Regions from separate parts of the Bacillus sp. JJ664 genome, predicted to be linked through region 2. Evidence: a T-box and tRNA genes for the amino acid it is inferred to sense, from the RefSeq annotation. Region 2 holds a T-box; the other holds one or more tRNA genes.

Region 1 (9,732 bases), on a different contig from region 2:
TTCCCTTCGAGTAAGCATGCTACCGCTGCTAGTTCAGTTTGAGAATTATGTTCATCCATCTCTTTTAGTTGGTCACAAAGCATCAATGCTTTACTGTAGTTTTTCTCTTCTAGCGCTTTTTTACCTAAACTGATAATCCGATCCTTTAATTTAGGAAAAAAGACAATATTGTCTTCCATCTAACTCCTCCTTATCCAATAGTTTTCACCTGAACATATACATAATGAAAAAGTTTATCATGAATACAAATTAAATAAAATATTTCGCTACGAATTATCCTTTTTAAGCGACAAAAAAAGAAGAACAAGGTTCTTCTTTTTTTAGCGTAATGGCTTTAGACCAAAACGTTTCCATAGTTTCGGATATAATTCTTTTAATTCATCGTTTGTTTTCCAATCTGCTGCTAAATGTAACTCTGGATAATGATATCCCTTACTTTCAACTAAAGCATTGAATTCATTCCAAAGTTGATCATCCCAATCATCGTCGCCTTTACGTTTGATTGTATAAGCTTGTAGAGCTAAATCTAACATGTCTTCTAATTCAGGCACTAAACCTTCTGCCTCATAAACAGGAAATATATATTCAGCCAAATAGTCTGGATTGTCTAGAACTTTTTTATATACTTGCTCACCTTGACCGATTAACCACGCTCTAAAAAAAGCAAATGAATCTTCCGAGCATCCATCCATAATCACCCATGCAGCTGCTAATAACCTAGAATTGTATGCTCTTGAAAAAGCAGTTTCGAACTGTATTTCAAATTCTGCAATTTCTTCATCACTTTGTTTTGCTAAATGACTTATTACCCACTCATAAGGTTCTTCTACAATATGCATTTTTGAAATGAGTCCCCAAAAGTCTTGTTCGGTCATAAAAATCACTCCACTATCTTATTTATATTAGGATAACATATCTCATCATAAAATTTCGGTTCTTTACAAATTTGTTATATTCTCACAATTTTGTAAAAAACAAAAAAAAGAGAAGGAATTCCCTTCTCTTTTAGCTAATATATTACTCTTTATGCACTGCATCATTTAGGTCATTTGCTGACGCTGCAACACTGCTGATTGCTCCACCAATTTCTTTAATCACATCAACTAAATTTACAATTTGTTTTTCAATTCCATGGTTTCCAGATAAGCTAGTATCCATTGAACTTACAATGCCATTAAAGGAATCATGAGTTTGCGTAGCTTCCTGTTGACCATCATTTACTAGACCTTTTACATCATGAATCGAATTGACAACTTTATTCATATACAGAGTTGCATGTGAAATTAATTCTTCAATTCGTTCTGTTGATGTTTTTGTCTGGGTAGCTAATTTCTTTACCTCGTTCGCTACTACCGCAAATCCTTTACCATGCTCACCTGCACGAGCTGCCTCAATCGCAGAGTTAAGGGCAAGTAAATTAGTTTGATTAGCAATATCTTGAACAATTAAAATGACTTGTGATATTTCATTAAATGAGTTATTTAATACATCAACTGACACTGATACTTCATCAGTACTATTTGAGATCGTTGAAATTTTATTATGCAACACCTTCATTAACTCTTGACCTTCATAAGCCAACGACTGAGTAGTACTTGCAATTTCATTATTTGATATAACTGATTCATTTACCCTTACACTGCTATCTACTAATAACTCAACAGCAGCATTTGTTTCTTCTACTAAAGCAAGTAATTCCTCAGCAATTTCACCAATTTTTTTCTTTAAATTTATTTCAACTTGTAATTGTTTCTCTTTTGCCCCAATATTTTCTTTTTCATATAGATCTAATACTAACTGCTGTTCAAAGTTTAATATTTTCGAGGATACTGATATTAGCTTTCTTTGCTCTTCATTAGTAGTATTCGTAATTTTAGAAATGACAAAAATTAACTCTTCTAAAATATTTTGAAATGCAGCTAAATACCATTTCGGTTGAAGACCTATTCTAAAATGGATTTGAGCCACTTTTAATCGTTTATTTACATATTCATCATTTATTTCACCATGAAACAATAAATGGATATGTGACGATAAAGTTTTTCTCAACCGTTCAACAGATGAGTGACTTTCAATGATATTTTTTAAATGTTCAACTTTTAGTACAGCATCATAAAATGCTGACACTAAACTTTCTATATTTTCAGAAACAATAGGCTGTAAACTTTTTAAGATCTTTAATTCTTCTTCATTTAATCGTATGAACGCTAACTGCTGTTTTATTTCTTCATCTGTTACTTGGATTAAAACTGAAACATTTGATTGATTACTTTCTTGCATAAAATGATTTTGCTTCTCTTTCTTTTTAAAAAACATAAAAAATATGCTCCCTTCTTCATCTGTAATTATGTCGGAATAATATAAAAAATGTTTAGTTACATGCTGAATCCATTTTTTACTATTGAGTCCAACAAATGATTGGGAATGTTCATACTGAGACATAAAAAAAAGCAGAAAGTTATAAATTAAAGTATTAGTACAAAGGAACTAATAAAGAATAGAAGGAGAAATCGAATTGGAGACGCAAAAAAAGGTTTAAGAAAATGGGATAACCCGTATTTCTTAAACCTTTTCCTGTTATGACGTCCTGGGAGGGATTCGAACCCCCGACCGACGGCTTAGAAGGCCGTTGCTCTATCCTGCTGAGCTACCAGGACATATGGAGCGGGTGATGGGAATCGAACCCACGACCGAAGCTTGGAAGGCTTCTATTTTACCATTAAACTACACCCGCGTGTTTTTTTAGCGACATCACCTGTCGACATAATTTATTATAGTCACTTCACTAAATAAAGTCAACAATAATTTTAACTTTTTTTCCAAAATAAAGGAAATAATTTCTTTTCTATTTATACACTCATTATATTTTATTTGTATGAAAATTATCACTTTTTAAAGAACTTAAAGGTTAGTAGGTATTTTTATTTTCCCACTAACCTTTACCTAATGTTTTTAATTTAAATCAAATGAAGATGATAATAACTCTTTGCCATCAATCGTGTGAAAAATGACAGTTGCAGATTTACCATCGGTATCTATGATCGCATATGTTTTTTCTTTTCTCATTCGAGGTAGGAGTATACTACCTGGGTTAATAAAAAGGATTCCATCAATCACTTCTGCACCAAGCATGTGAGAGTGGCCGAAGCAAGCAATCGTTGCACCTAATTCTCTGCATCGATAATGTAGCTTCTGAAGTGTCTGTTTAATCCCATATAAATGACCATGGGTAGCATAAATCTTGAAATCATTTTCCTGATGAATGAACTCTTCAGGGAATTCTCCTCTAAAATCACAATTGCCTCGGACCACATGAAAACCTTGTAATTCTTTCGCATCAATCTCTAACTCAGAGTCACCACAATGAATCATTATATCAACATCTTCACGATGACGTTTAGATATGACTTCAAGAAGTTCTGTTAAACCATGACTATCACTTAGAATCAATGCTTTCATCGTCATGATCTCCTTAGAAAAAATTCTTTTCCTTCTTTTTCTATCACGGTCATTAATGAGTTAATTGCATTTGCTCTATGACTTAAGCCACTTTTTTCATCAGTTGATAATTCAGCCATTGTTTTGTCCAACTCTGGCAAGAAGAAAATTGGATCATATCCAAATCCATTTGTTCCTCTTTTTTCGCTCGAGATATAGCCCTCTACTGTCCCATTAACGGTAATCGTTTTTTTACCTGGAGCAGCTAATGCAAGCGCACAATAAAACCTTGCTGTACGTTTACCTGGAAAAACATCATGTAGCTCGCTTAATACTTTTTGCAAATTATCTTCATCGCTTTTATGTAGACCTGCATAACGTGCTGAATATACACCAGGTCTTCCTTCAAGTGCATCTACAATTAACCCCGAATCATCTGCAATAACAGGAATTTGTAAAACTTTTGCTAAATATTCAGCTTTTAAAATAGCATTTTCTTCAAAAGTTGTACCAGTTTCTTCAATCTCTTCAATTTCAGGGAAATCTCGTAAGGATTTAATTTGATATCCCATTGGGTGAAAAAGTGCTTCAAAGTCTTTTACTTTTCCTTTATTATTCGTCGCAATAATAATTGTTTCCATCCTTAAAGTCTCTCCTCTATATATGTATGGTTAAAACTTAATTCCTTCATTTAATAGAACTTCTTTTTGTTTTCCAATCAGCTTTTTAATTCCTAATTCACCTAAAGAAAGCATTTCATTTAACTCTTCTCTCGTAAAAGTCGCTTCTTCACCAGTTCCTTGCAGTTCCACAAAGCGTCCTTCTCCAGTCATAATGATATTCATATCAACACTAGCTGCAGAATCTTCTATATAATATAAATCTAAAACCGCACCAGCATCCTCTAATATCCCTACAGATGTCGCTGCCAAATAATCTTTAACTGGATAAGACTTTAATTTATCTTGTTTAATTAATTTATCAAATGCCAACATCATCGCAACGAAAGCACCTGTAATAGAGGTTGTTCGAGTTCCCCCATCGGCTTGTATTACATCACAGTCAATCCATATCGTTTTTTCTCCAAGTGCTTCTAAATCTACAACCGCTCTTAGTGCTCTACCGATTAATCGTTGAATTTCCATTGTACGACCTGTTACTTTACCTTTTGTCGACTCACGCATCGTACGATCATGTGTTGCTCTCGGTAACATAGAATACTCAGCTGAAATCCAACCTTTACCGCTATTTCTTAGGAAAGGTGGCACGCGGTCTTCAACCGTGGCATTACATATTACTTTTGTATCCCCAACACTTATTAATACAGATCCTTCTGCATGTTTTGTATAATTCGTTACAATTTCTATTGGCCTTAATTCATTATTTAATCTTCCATCTGTTCTAGTCATGTTTGTTTCCTCCTACATAAATCTTCCAATTACTAGTATAGACAAAAATATGATTTCATTTCTACTTATTAAAAGCATTTCTTTAGATAAATGCAAAAAACCTTGAACAAAAGTCATATTTTAACTTTGGCTCAAGGTTTGATAATGAAGTTTATAATTCTTTTGTATTTACATCCTTAGGTCTTGAAACTGGTTGGCTTAAAGGCTTACCTTGTTGATTTAGTGCTGTTAATTTACCATCCACTTGAATTTCAATTGAAGTAACGCCTTTTTGTTCAGTTAACGATAATACAAGAGGTTGTAATACATCATCATTAATCATGTTTTTAGCAATGTTACCGTAAATACCTTCATTAAAATTCAGTGTTAGTTTACCATTTGTATATTTTGGCTCAGCAACTAATTTTGTATCTGAACCAAAATCTGATACAAGTTCAGAATACTCAGAAGGACCCTTAACAAGTTCATTTACAATTGCAGTATATGAATCTTTTTCTGCATTTGAAATCCTTCTAGTTACAGGAACATAATAAGTTTCACCCATTTCATCTTGTGAAACATAATATAATGTAACTGGTCTTGAATTCATTACATCAACGATATCACCTTTATCAAAATTAATGCCATCTTGCCTTGTTAACCCCTCACTTATTTGAGCTTTGTTAATTGGCATCGCGGTTAAGTTTTTACCATTCACACGAATTTTCACTTTTTTAACATTCTCAAACTGCGTCAATGTCCACGTTACAGCTTGAAATACTTTTAACTCATCTTCGTCATGATACTGTTTAAACTCTGTAGAGAAATCAGCAATGACTGTACCATCTTTTTGCGTTTCTACCCCTAAAACCTCCGTGTTTGGTGGTAAAACAGCTTGGAATCCATTTGGTAATTGATCTGTTACCGGACCATCTTTCACTAAATACTCTAAGGCTTGTTTTGCTAAACTTGTAGATTTAGGTAATTGAAAAGTTTGCGGTACAACATAACCATTTCGATCAATTAAATATAATTCTCTCTTCGCTGTTTGTTCTTGTACCTTACCTGCTTGTACTTCTTTGGATGGTTGGTCACTTCTATATGTAACCGTTTTAGGTGGATCGATTTCATTAGAAGATTTAACCGGAATTAAACCACAACCAGATAATGTAGCAAGTCCACAAAGTGTTGCTGTTGTTACCAATAATCTTTTTTTCATTGCCATACTCCCCCCACGCTTTTTTACTATTTATACGAGCATGTACAATTTTTAGAACAAGCTATAGCCAAAAAAAATAAATATTTTAATCTTGCTTTTAAATTTACTGGAAATATTCACCTTAAATACGAATCTGTCATATGATAAAAAGACTAAATGAATACCCATCCGAAGTACAGCTCGGTCAAGCAAGGAGGGTTAGCACAGTTGAAGGATAGAGAATATCAAACAAAGCACACACTCACTAAGCGTGAAAAAGAAGTATTTGAACTTCTTGTTCAAGATAAAACTACAAGAGAAATTGCTGAAGAACTGTTTATAAGTGAAAAAACTGTGAGAAATCATATTTCAAATGCAATGCAGAAGCTTGGGGTTAAGGGGCGATCACAAGCAGTTATCGAGCTACTACGCATGGGCGAGCTTGAACTATAGCATTCTTGTAGATTTACAAATCTACTCATCAACCTAGTGCCGGCTATCTTTTTGATATGCCGGTTTTGGTTTTTTATATTGAGCTAGCAAAATTGGGCTTCATTTATTAAAAAAACGAACAAATTTAAATATTGGCCAATGCGCACAATCCATTATCTTTACTATTAAACAATTAAATTAGTTATTTGCGGACCAACATTTTATTTATCATGTATATAATAGTAACCTCATCATTTTTTCAGATGGGGTTTCTTTTATGGTTTGAAAATTATTTATTAAAAAATTTAGAGGAAGAATATCTAATTTTTTTGTCGATTATGTATTGGCACTATATAAAACACTTCACTTTCCGGCAAGATTCATTGACATTTTCTAATTAAATATCCTTATATGATAGATACTGATATTTCGCTGCTCTTGCATATAAATCTACGGTTTTACTCTATTAAAATATTTTCATATAAGTAACAAGACCTATTCTCAATAAACAAAAAAAGCAATTACTACGAGACTAGTAATTGCTTCATAAATCCTTAAAGACCATAAAATTCTTTTGTGTTTTCGTATAGACATTTATAAACTTCTTCTAATTCCAACTCTTTTATCTCCGCAATTTTGCGTACTGATTCATGAATAAATATTGGATGAGTATAATCTCCTTCAAAACGACCTTCAAACGGCCATGGACCATCTGTTTCAACCATCATTAGGTTAATGGGATAGAGTTTAACCAATTCCTGTATCTCATCTTCATATAACACATCAGGCGTAATGGATATATAATAACCATTTTCTATCATTCGCTTAATGGTATGTTTGTTTCCTTTAAACCAATGAAAATGTGCTTTTTTGATTTTATATTTTTCTAGTAGACAGCAAACGATATCGGCATCTTCATAAACCGCATGTAATACGATCGGTTTGTTTAACTCATATGCAAGTTTAATAAACTTTTCAAGTAACTCTATATATGGTTTATAATCAAGCATTTGTTCCTGATTTCGATAATACGGTAAGCCTACTTCACCTATTGCTATCATTTTATCGCTATGTTCACGTATCCATTTTAACAAAGCTTGAGTTTCATCTTCTGAGGGAATCTCTTGTTCAGGGTGATATCCAAATGCCGAGTAGACTTGTCTTGATTGTAAATGAAAATCGAGATTTTTCTTACATGAAGCTAAATTCATGGAAACTGAAATAAGCGCTTCTACTTCATGTTCTTTTAAACTATTCAGTATCTCATCTCTTTGTTTCGTTTCATATGAGTCAAGATGAATATGAGCATCTATCACTTTCATCTGGTTTCCCCTTTTCCAGTGCAGAGTATATTTTACGTTTCCACGCGGTAAATTCATCAGTCAATAGTAATTCTTTTTGACGAGGTCTTGGAAATGGTACGATCATTTCTTCTTTAATCTTTGCAGGTTTATCTGAGAAAATATAAATCCGATCAGACATTAACAAAGCTTCATCAATATTATGTGTAACTAGCAAAATTGACCGTCTTTGTTCTTCCCAGATTGAAAGAAGCCATTGCTGCATATCAAGTCTTGTAAATTCATCTAATGCCGAAAATGGTTCATCCATACACATGAATGATTGCGGAGCAAGTAATGATCTAAGAAAAGACACTCGTTGTTTCATGCCACCTGATAATTCATGCGGATAAGCATTTTTGTAGTCAGCAAGTCCAGTTCGTTTCAACCAATCTCGCGCTAATGCTTCATCAGGTTTACCTTTCAGTTCACTTGATAATAAAATATTTTTTAAGACATTACGCCATGGTAGAAGTGAATGTTCTTGCGGCATAAAACTGATATGACCTAATTCTCCATTTATGACTGATTGATTTAATATGATTTGTCCCGAATCAGGATTGATCAATCCACCAATTAAATTGAATAAAGTACTTTTCCCACTTCCTGATGGACCTAAAATTGAGACAAATTCACCTTCATTTACTTGCATCGAAATACCTGCTAAAACTTGTTGATTTTTTCCAAATGATTTTTTTAGATTTCTTATTTCTAACGTCATTTTTATTTTACTCCCTTAGACTTCCATTTCACCGTCATTTTTTCTAGCAATACAATCACGCCGAAAAAGAACATACTTAAAAACATAATGATAAAAATCGAGACAAATACTCGATCTGTACGAAATGAAGAAGAAGCAAGTGTCATAAATACTCCAATACCTGTTTTTGCACCAAGCCACTCAGAAATCACAGCACCCATCACACTATATGTCGCGGATATTTTTAATCCCGAAAAAATAGACGGTAGTGAGTATGGACATTCTATTTTCCAAAACAATTGTGATTTTGTTGCCCCTGCCATTTTCATATAATTAATCAATTCGGTAGGTGTTTGCCTAAATCCATCGAGAGCAGAAACAGTAACTGGAAAGAAACAAACTAGTGAAATAATCATTAGCTTTGGTAGGATTCCAAATCCAAACCATATTATTAAGAGTGGTGCTAAAACAATAATTGGTACGTTCTGTGACAAAATCAATAATGGATAAAATGCTTCTTTAAATCCTGGAATTAAATGTAGTACGATTGCAATCATAAGTCCTAAAAAAGTACCTACCAAAAAACCTGAGATCGTTAATTGTACGGTAGAAAGTACATGTGGAACTAACGAATCATAAGATTGGATTCCTTCTTTTAGTATTGCGATTGGCCCTGGTAAGAGCCAATCTTCTATTTTGAAAAATTTTATACTTAGCTGCCAAATAACTAAAAAAAGGAGGATGACAAGAATTGGTTGCCATCCTTTTATTTTTTTGCGGTTCATTAACGGTACTTCTCCGTTAAATCATCCATTGCAATCCCTTGTGGCTGATATAGAATTTTCATTTGAGTAATGACATTATGACAGCCAATTTCAATCATTTTTTCATTCATTTTTTGGACAATATTTAATAATTGATTTAAATCGCCTTCCATTGTTGTTTCTAATGGTTGAACTTGGTATTTTACACCAGACTCATCGATTACTTTTATCGCTGCATCAACCGCTGGAATAACTTCCTCAATTTTGTTTGTTTTAGGAATAATTTGTACACTCATTAAAGTATTAGACATTTAAAACTCTCCTCTGTCAAAAAATATTATTCTGGTAAAAATTCATTCGTAAAAGCTTTTTCCGGTTCAAATTTACCTTCTAACAATTTATTTTCAGTTAACCACTCTGCATAGTTTTTCCAAATTGTTAACTTCTGTTCACCCCAACGACTTGCATCGTC
Region 2 (8,580 bases):
GTGCACGAATACCCAATAATCTAAGTCCCTCTTCTAATACAATCGAAACAGCTTTGATTAGAGCTAATCTACTTACTAATTGATCGTCTTTAGTGAGGATATGTGTATTGCCATAATATTTATTGAACGATTGAGCCAAATCAATTGTATATTTTGCAATAACTGACGGTTCATTTTGCTCGAAACTACGTTTTACTTTGTCTGGAAAGGCTTGGATGTTTTTTATGATGTCCCAACTATACTCATCATGTAAACCAACTTGATGATGGAAATCTGTTACATCCGCTTTTTCCAAGATTGAATTAGTTCTCACAATAGAGTACTGTACATATGGTCCTGTTTCTCCTTCAAATTTTAACATTTGCTCTAGAGAAAACTCGAAATTATTCATTCGATCATTCTTTAAGTCTTGGAATATAATCGCTCCAACCCCTACCATTTTTGCAACTTCATCTTTATTTTTTAAGTTAGGATTTTTGTCAGATATATTCTGATTGGCTAAACTAATTGCTTCTTCTATAACTTTTTCAAGTAAGACAATTTTCCCTTTTCGAGTTGACATTTTTTTACCGTTTTGAAGAATCAAACCAAATGGTACATGTTCCATATTCTTAGACCATTCATATCCCATCTTATTTAAAACAGTAAATACTTGTGTGAAATGTAAAGCTTGTTCACCTCCAACAACATACACCGCTTTATCAAAGTCATATGTTTCTTTACGGTAAAGTGCAGCTGCCAAATCTCGGGTTGCATATAATGTAGCTCCATCCGATTTTCTAATCAGACAAGGAGGTAATTCTATTTCTGAAAGGTCCACAACCTCAGCACCTTCTGATTCAACTAATAATTTTTTCTCTTCTAATAATGTAATGATTCGATCCATTTTATCATTATAAAAAGCTTCGCCATTGAAGCTATCAAAGCTAACACCTAATAAATCATACACCATCTTAAATTCTTTTAGTGATTCTTCACGGAACCACTCCCATAATTCTTGCGCTTCTTCATTTTTCTCTTCTAATTTCTTAAACCAGCTTCTTGCTTCTTCTTCAAGCTGTGGTTCCTTCTCTACTTCTTCGTGAAATTTAATATATAGTGTTAGCAATTCTTTGATTGGATTTAATTTTACTTTTTCTTCTACTCCCCATCGTTTATATGCAACAATCAATTTCCCGAACTGTGTTCCCCAATCTCCTAGGTGATTGATTTTAATTGCTTTATAGCCATTTTTTTGAGCAATGTTCCCAATTGCGTTTCCAATCATTGTTGAACGAATATGACCCATTGAAAAAGGTTTGGCAATATTTGGTGAAGAACAATCAATCACAATTGTTTTCTCATCATCAGTAACTTGATTTCCAAAATCTTTTCCTTTATTTAATACAGTTTCAATAATATGCTTACTGACAATTTTCTTATTTAAAAAGCAGTTTACATACGGTCCATTCGCTTCAACCTTTTCAAATAATTCATGTTGAATAAGAGGTGCAATTTCTTGTGAGATGCTAACTGGGGACTTTCTTAATGACTTTGCAAGCTGAAAACAAGGAAATGCTAAATCACCTTGATCTGCATAATGTGGTTTTTCAATCAGTGCTCTAATTTCTATTTTATTTAATGCGCCATTTAATGCTTTTTCTAAATGTTCACTATACAATAATTCATAGTTCATCTTCCTTCATTCCCTTCTTAAAATAAATAAAACCCCGCCTCTAAAAAAGAGACGGGGTTTAAGTTCCGCGGTACCACTCTAATTGTTCAAATAATATTGAACCAACTTTAAGTTTGTTAACGAGGTTCCATCCCCGGTAAATCCTACTGCAATTCGAATTTACTTCTCCAAAGTGCGCTTCATCTTATTCGTTTTATTAGGCTTCCACCATCCCTAACTCGCTTAAAAACTTTATAAGACTACTCTCTTTATCGTAAAATTTCCAATATTCCTTTTACATATTTAAACATATACAAAACTAAATAACAACCTTCTTATTAAAAAATTTCAATAATTGGATGAACCTTTTATTGACAACCTTAATAACATAAATTTGAGGTGGAATTAATGAAAAAAGATTCAATTACTATCAGTCTTTGTATGATTGTAAAAAATGAAGAAAATGTTCTTGAAAGATGTCTTTCATCCGTTTCTACTATTGTAGATGAAATCGTCATAATTGATACAGGTTCAACTGATCAAACGAAAGAAATAGCAAAAAAATTTACAAATTGCGTTTATGATTTTAAGTGGATCAATGATTTTTCCGCGGCCCGGAACTTTGCATTCTCTAAAGCAACTAAAGACTATATTATGTGGTTAGATGCAGATGATGTCATAACAGAAGAGAATGCAAAAAAATTACTTGAGCTAAAGAAAACTTTAACAGTAGAAGTAGATGCTGTTGCAATGAAATATCATCTTTCTTTTGATGAAGATGGAAATTCAACATTTAGCTCTGTTCGGAATCGAATCGTTAAACGTAAAAGGAATTTTAAATGGATTGGATTCGTACATGAATATCTTGAAGTATATGGAAATATCATTCATTCAGATGCTGCCGTCATCCATTATAAGGATAAAGACTCATCTACCCGAAACTTAAAAATTTATGAAGAAGCAATTGCTTCAGGTAAATCATTAAATCCAAGAGATAAATATTATTATGCAAATGAATGTTTAGATCATGGTAAGTATGAAACCGCAATTGAATGGTATAACAAATTTTTAGATGAAGGAAAAGGCTGGTCTGAAGATAATATTCAAGCTTGCGGAAAAATGGCTGATTGTTATTTGAATTTAGGAGAAATGGATTTAGCAACCAGTAGTTGTCTAAAATCATTCACTTACGATGGTCCTCGTGGTGAAAATTGTTGTAGATTAGGCTATATCTATCTTCAACAAAACGATTATCATCGTGCAATCTCATGGTATAAAATTGCTACATTAGTTGATATTCCTAAACAAAGTCCTTTTATTAATACTGCGTGTTATACTTGGCTACCTCATTTACAATTATGTCTTTCCTACAGTCGTTTAGGTGATCAAGAGACAGCTAAAAAACATAATGATATTGCTGCTAGCTTTGCTCCAAATAACCCTTCGGTCAAGCATAATCAAGCGTATTTCAACTCATTATTTAATGAGCAATAATACAACTTCGGTGTCCCTCATTGTAACTTGTAATATCTTAAATACATTTATTAGTTAGAAGCGATATCTTAAGAAAAGAGTGATATTTTGACTACCGTTAGTTTATGTATGATCGTCAAAAATGATGAAGCGGTTATTGAAAGATGTCTACAATCAGTGACCGACTTGGTGGATGAAGTGATTATTGTTGATTTAAAATCCACAGATAGAACTAGAGAGCTAGCAAGTATGTTTACCAAAAATATTTATTCCCATGAAGCATCTCAGTATGAAAAAGATGCATTAAGCTATTTATTTGACCTCGCAACAAAAGAATATATTTTTTTCTTAAACCCTACTGATATTTTGTTCGAAAATGACCGAAAAAAATTTACACAATTAAAGCAGTCGATCAATTCAAATATAGATGGAATTTCAATGAAACTAATTACTAATTTGAATGAAAATATGCCAAAAATGCTAACTAGATTAGTAAATAGAAATAGTTCTTATTCTTTTAGTGTTGAATCCGATGAGTATCATATTAATGTTACAGGTAAAGTGATTGATTCAGACTTAGCGATCTACCATCTCCCATACACAAATAATCCTAATAACCATATAAAAATATTTAAAAAAATGATTGAAGAGAATGTTGACTTTTCATCGAGAGATTTATTTTATTATGCTAAGGAATTAAGTGATAATCATCAATATGTTCAATCGATTCAATATTTTCTAAAGTTTTTAAGAAAAAAGCAACCGTATAATGAACATAATATACTAGCTTGCTATTATTTAGCCGATAATTATCATCATCTCAATTTATTTGAATTAGAAAAAAGTTGGTTACTACACTCACTTCAATATGAAAAACCTCAACCAGAAACATGTTGTAGGATTGGTTATTTTTTTCTAGAAAATACAAACTATGACTCAGCAATCTTTTGGTATGAAGAAGCAGCTTCAAATAAAAATGGAGAGCAACTTTCAAGCGTTCAATATTCATATGCAACATGGATGCCTCATTTACAATTAGCAGTATGCTATGATCGAATTGGTAAACATCAATTAGCCTATGAACATAATGAAATGGCCTATAGTTACCACCCAACACATGCTAGCATATTATCGAATAGACAGTATTTCTCAAATTTATTAAATAAATAAACGGCGATTGAAGTTCTCAACCGCCGTTTTTATTATTTTTTCTTTACATGTACAAGCATTTGGTAGATTTCTAAATTTGTTGTTAACTCATCTAGTGTTATACCAAATTTATGTGCTAAGTGAACCACTTCTTCAAAAAATAATTTTATATTAATATTGACATCTATATTTTCATTTTTGTTATAAATGATGTCAAACATATGAGTAGGAAATAGTAGATTCAATGTTTTAGGCGTAAAAAATCTTACATGCTCCTTATCTAATATTCCTGCATTCAAATAATTCCAACTACCATTTAACAACTGGTAAAGCACTTCTCCATGTGAGACATTTGGAACTCTACAGATAATATTTCCTGATGGTTTTAATAGTTTACTAATTTCAATTATATAATTCCAAGGGTCGTAAATATGTTCGATTGTTTGATCTAAAATAATTAAATCAAAAAAATCATTTGGATATGTTAAATTCGTCTCATCACGACTCACAATATCAACTTTTTCATAAAATTGTGAAGCAATTGACGCCAATTCAGGATTTTTTTCTGTGCCATATAGTACACATGAATACCTATTTTTCATCTCTAAACCTGTTGCACCAGCCGAGCATCCAATCTCCAATACCTTCTTCACATTACTTGGTACCATATCAATTATTTCTAGTTTTGGATAAGCAGTATCTATTAAATGGTTGCCCCATTTTTCTATATAACGGAATCGATTTTCTACATAAAGTTGAGTAATATTAATATCACTATTCCCTTTAAATGTTACATGTCCATAATGATGTACATATGAATCTAATGCAATATGCAACTCGTAGCCTTCTAAAACCGTTCTTAAACAGATATCATCATCTTCAAATGAACCGAATTTAAATCTTTCATCAAAACCTTTTAGTTTTTCTATTACCTCACGTTTGACTAATAAACAAAAACCCACTAGTCGTAAAACCTGCTTAGATTTCCCCTTGACTGTTTCACAATATTGTAAAGCAAACTCATTTATTTCATCATCAGATTGATAATTCACGTCAATTCTTTGCAATCCACTTACATAATTACTTACTGGACCAACCATACCAATACGATCATTACTATATAAAAGATCTAACATTGCATCCAACCAATTTTCAGTAACAATTGTATCATTATTTAAAAACAAAAAATTATCTCCAGTAGCAACTTCAATTCCTTGATTACAGCCACCAGCAAACCCCATATTTTTTTCATTTAAAATCGTTATAAACGATGGATTACTTTTTAAATATTCACGTGTCCCATCGGTTGAACCGTTATCTACTACAATTATTTCGACTTGGTCTTTATTTGTATATTTTTCAAGGCTTTCAAAGCATTTTTTTGAAACATCTAGCTGATTATATGTTAATAGAATAATGCTAGTTTTCATTCATTACACCTACTCATCCTTTGCTTAAGTCCCCACTTATTATATATTCGGAGTATATACTTATCTATTTTGAGTTCCCCAATTAAATCCGATTGTCTCATCATTCCAAGGAATTCTTTTTTCATCCGGCTGGTTTGGATTATATGATTTTGTCGTACAATAAATGATTGTTGCAGATTGATCACCGATTACTCGGTATCCATGTGCTACCCCTTTAGGAATTAATAAAATCATTGGATTATTATCTCCCATATAGAAAACATTTGTTTTGCCTTTCGTTGATGAATTCTCTCTTAAGTCATATAAAACAACTTGTGCATTCCCAGATGGAAAAAACCAAATATCGTCTTGTTCTTCATGATAATGAAAAGCTTTAATCACGCCTGGATAAGTAGTTGACCATGATAATTGGCCAAAATTCGTCAGTAACTCATCATCATCCCTTAAAACTTCAGCAAAAAAGCCTCTATCGTCACAATGTTTAGTAAGTTTTTTTGTAATGACACCTTCAATTTGCATTAATTTCCATACTCCTTTTTTAAAAACTCATGTAATGCTTCTTTCCAATCCCTTTGATGAATTTGTAAATCAACAAGTTTCTTATTGCTTAATACTGAATACATTGGTCTTGGAGTTTTAGCACCATATTCTTTCGTTGTCACTGGAACGATTTTTGTTTTACGATGTAAAAAATGTAGTATTTCACATGCAAATTCATACCAACTACATTCCCCTAAATTCGTCACATGGTATATCCCAGGTTTCTCATTTAATAGAGACTGAAGGATTAGTACTAAGTCTTTCGTATATGTTGGACACCCTATTTGATCATCAACGACTCTGATTTCATCTAATTTATTTGATAAATTTACCATTGTATTCACAAAATTATCCGCTTTATGTCCGTATAACCAAGATGTCCGTATGATGGTACTGTCATCATTGATCGCTAATACTAGCTCTTCTCCAAGTTTTTTACTTTTACCATACATTGTATTTGGTGAGGTGAAATCGTCCACTTCATATGGGGTATTTTTTTCACCGTCAAAAACATAGTCTGTACTTATATGAAAAAAACGACAATTTATTTTTTTAGCTTCAAATGCTAGATTAAATGGTCCAATCGCATTAACAAGATACGCTTTTTCAATTTCTACTTCACATAAATCAACTTTTGTAAAAGCTGCAGCATTTATGATTACATTCGGTTGATGTTGGTTTAGTACTGTATTAATTTCTTTCCTATTCGTAATATCTAATTGCTTTTTGCCATATGAAATTATTTCAATTCCATCTTTACCAAAAAGATTTTGAATTTCCTTACCAAGCTGACCGTCAGCGCCAGTGATTAATATTTTCATATTTTCTTGTCACCAAACTTTTCAATATACCATTTCACCGTTTCTTCTAAAGATTCTTGAAAAGTATGCTTCTGTTTCCATCCTAATTCTGTTTGAATTTTACTAGAATCAATTGCATATCTACGATCATGGCCAACTCTGTCTGTTACATAGTCTATTAAACTCTCTGGTTTACCCATAATTGCTAATATCTGCTTAACCACCTCAATATTTGTTTTCTCATTGCCACCGCCAATATTATATACTTCACCACTTTTTCCATTTTCAATAATAATAGCAATTGCTCTGCAGTGGTCTTCTACAAATAACCAATCTCTAATTTGCAAGCCATCCCCATAAACGGGAATTTTCTTTTCTTGTAGCGCATGATAAATGATGGTTGGAATGTATTTTTCCTTATTTTGAAATGGTCCAAAATTGTTGCTACATCTAGTTGTGATGAGTGGTAAGCCAAACGTCTGAAAATATGAACGCACAATTAAATCAGAGCTTGCTTTTGATGCGGAATATGGATTATTAGGAGAAATAGGAGAGTGTTCAGTAAAAGGTGTATCATTTTTATCAAGTGTTCCATAAACTTCGTCCGTAGAAACATGGATCATTTTCTTTGCGAATCCATCCATCACAATTTGAATCATATTAAACGTACCAATTATATTTGTTTGAATAAATATTTCTCCGTCCTTAATACTACGATCCACATGAGATTCTGCAGCAAAATGGACAAGAACTTCATATACTTGATCTAAAGCCGTCCTTATTTCTTCTATATTGATAATATTTGCCTGAATAAACCTTACCCTTGGATTTTTAACTAATTTATTTATTTCCTCAGGATGACTTGCATAAGTTAATGCGTCGATAATAGTAATCTCATAATCAGTATTTTTTAAAATAAAGTTTACAAAATTTAAACCGATGAACCCCGCACCACCTGTAATTAAAATGTTCAATCGATCCCCACCTTTACAAAGACTTCGAACAGGTTTTTCACAAAATATCTGTCTTATATAATTCAGTTAAACGTTACTTACTTTTTTTGACATTTGATATAACACTTAATAAATACTTACCGTAATCACTATTAGCTAATGGCATCGTAAGTTTTTCTAATTGTTCAATTGTTATATATCCTTTTCTAAATGCGATTTCTTCAATACATGATATTCTTAAGCTTTGCCTTTTTTGAATCATTTCTATAAAAGTAGACGCTTGAATTAGTGATTCATGTGTACCTGTATCTAACCAAGCAAAACCCCTGCCAAGTATCTCTACCTTCAATTGACCAATTTTTAGATACATTTCATTCAGGTCAGTAATCTCATACTCTCCTCTTTCAGAAGGTTTAATTTGCTTAGCAAAATCTATTACTCTATTATCATAAAAATATAATCCAGTAACAGCATAGGTCGACTTTGGATTAATAGGTTTTTCTTCTATTGAAATGACATTTCCATCAACATCAAACTCGATGACGCCAAATCTTTGTGGATCTTTAACGTTATATCCGAAT

Evidence for each region. A T-box is a leader RNA that pairs with one kind of tRNA and senses whether it is charged. The one in region 2 lies ahead of argS (arginine--tRNA ligase), so its partner is inferred to be a tRNA-Arg.
Region 1: it encodes a tRNA-Arg, which carries the amino acid that the T-box ahead of argS (arginine--tRNA ligase) is inferred to sense. The anticodon was not compared.

What each region holds. Positions count from the first base shown of each region.
Region 1 covers NZ_JBALMS010000047.1:564-10,295, forward strand. Annotated here, with positions in the region: partial or broken gene V7056_RS08275 (hypothetical protein) at 1-179, opposite strand, end outside; gene V7056_RS08280 (DUF4240 domain-containing protein) at 321-875, opposite strand; gene V7056_RS08285 (methyl-accepting chemotaxis protein) at 1,018-1,557, opposite strand; partial or broken gene V7056_RS08290 (protoglobin domain-containing protein) at 1,780-2,442, opposite strand; tRNA gene V7056_RS08295 (tRNA-Arg) at 2,584-2,657, opposite strand; tRNA gene V7056_RS08300 (tRNA-Gly) at 2,661-2,734, opposite strand; gene V7056_RS08305 (YfcE family phosphodiesterase) at 2,953-3,459, opposite strand; gene V7056_RS08310 (XTP/dITP diphosphatase) at 3,462-4,079, opposite strand; gene rph (ribonuclease PH) at 4,110-4,847, opposite strand; gene V7056_RS08320 (GerMN domain-containing protein) at 4,999-6,051, opposite strand; gene V7056_RS08325 (helix-turn-helix domain-containing protein) at 6,253-6,477, shown strand; gene V7056_RS08330 (TatD family hydrolase) at 7,011-7,778, opposite strand; gene V7056_RS08335 (ABC transporter ATP-binding protein) at 7,747-8,517, opposite strand; gene V7056_RS08340 (ABC transporter permease) at 8,520-9,281, opposite strand; gene V7056_RS08345 (thiamine-binding protein) at 9,281-9,571, opposite strand; gene V7056_RS08350 (ABC transporter substrate-binding protein) at 9,598-9,732, opposite strand, start outside.
Region 2 covers NZ_JBALMS010000175.1:1,154-9,733, reverse strand. Annotated here, with positions in the region: gene argS (arginine--tRNA ligase) at 1-1,675, opposite strand, end outside; T-box leader at 1,720-1,939, opposite strand; gene V7056_RS19570 (tetratricopeptide repeat-containing glycosyltransferase family 2 protein) at 2,063-3,148, shown strand; gene V7056_RS19565 (glycosyltransferase) at 3,236-4,297, shown strand; gene V7056_RS19560 (glycosyltransferase) at 4,330-5,706, opposite strand; gene V7056_RS19555 (dTDP-4-dehydrorhamnose 3,5-epimerase family protein) at 5,767-6,225, opposite strand; gene rfbD (dTDP-4-dehydrorhamnose reductase) at 6,225-7,067, opposite strand; gene rfbB (dTDP-glucose 4,6-dehydratase) at 7,064-8,020, opposite strand; gene rfbA (glucose-1-phosphate thymidylyltransferase RfbA) at 8,094-8,580, opposite strand, start outside.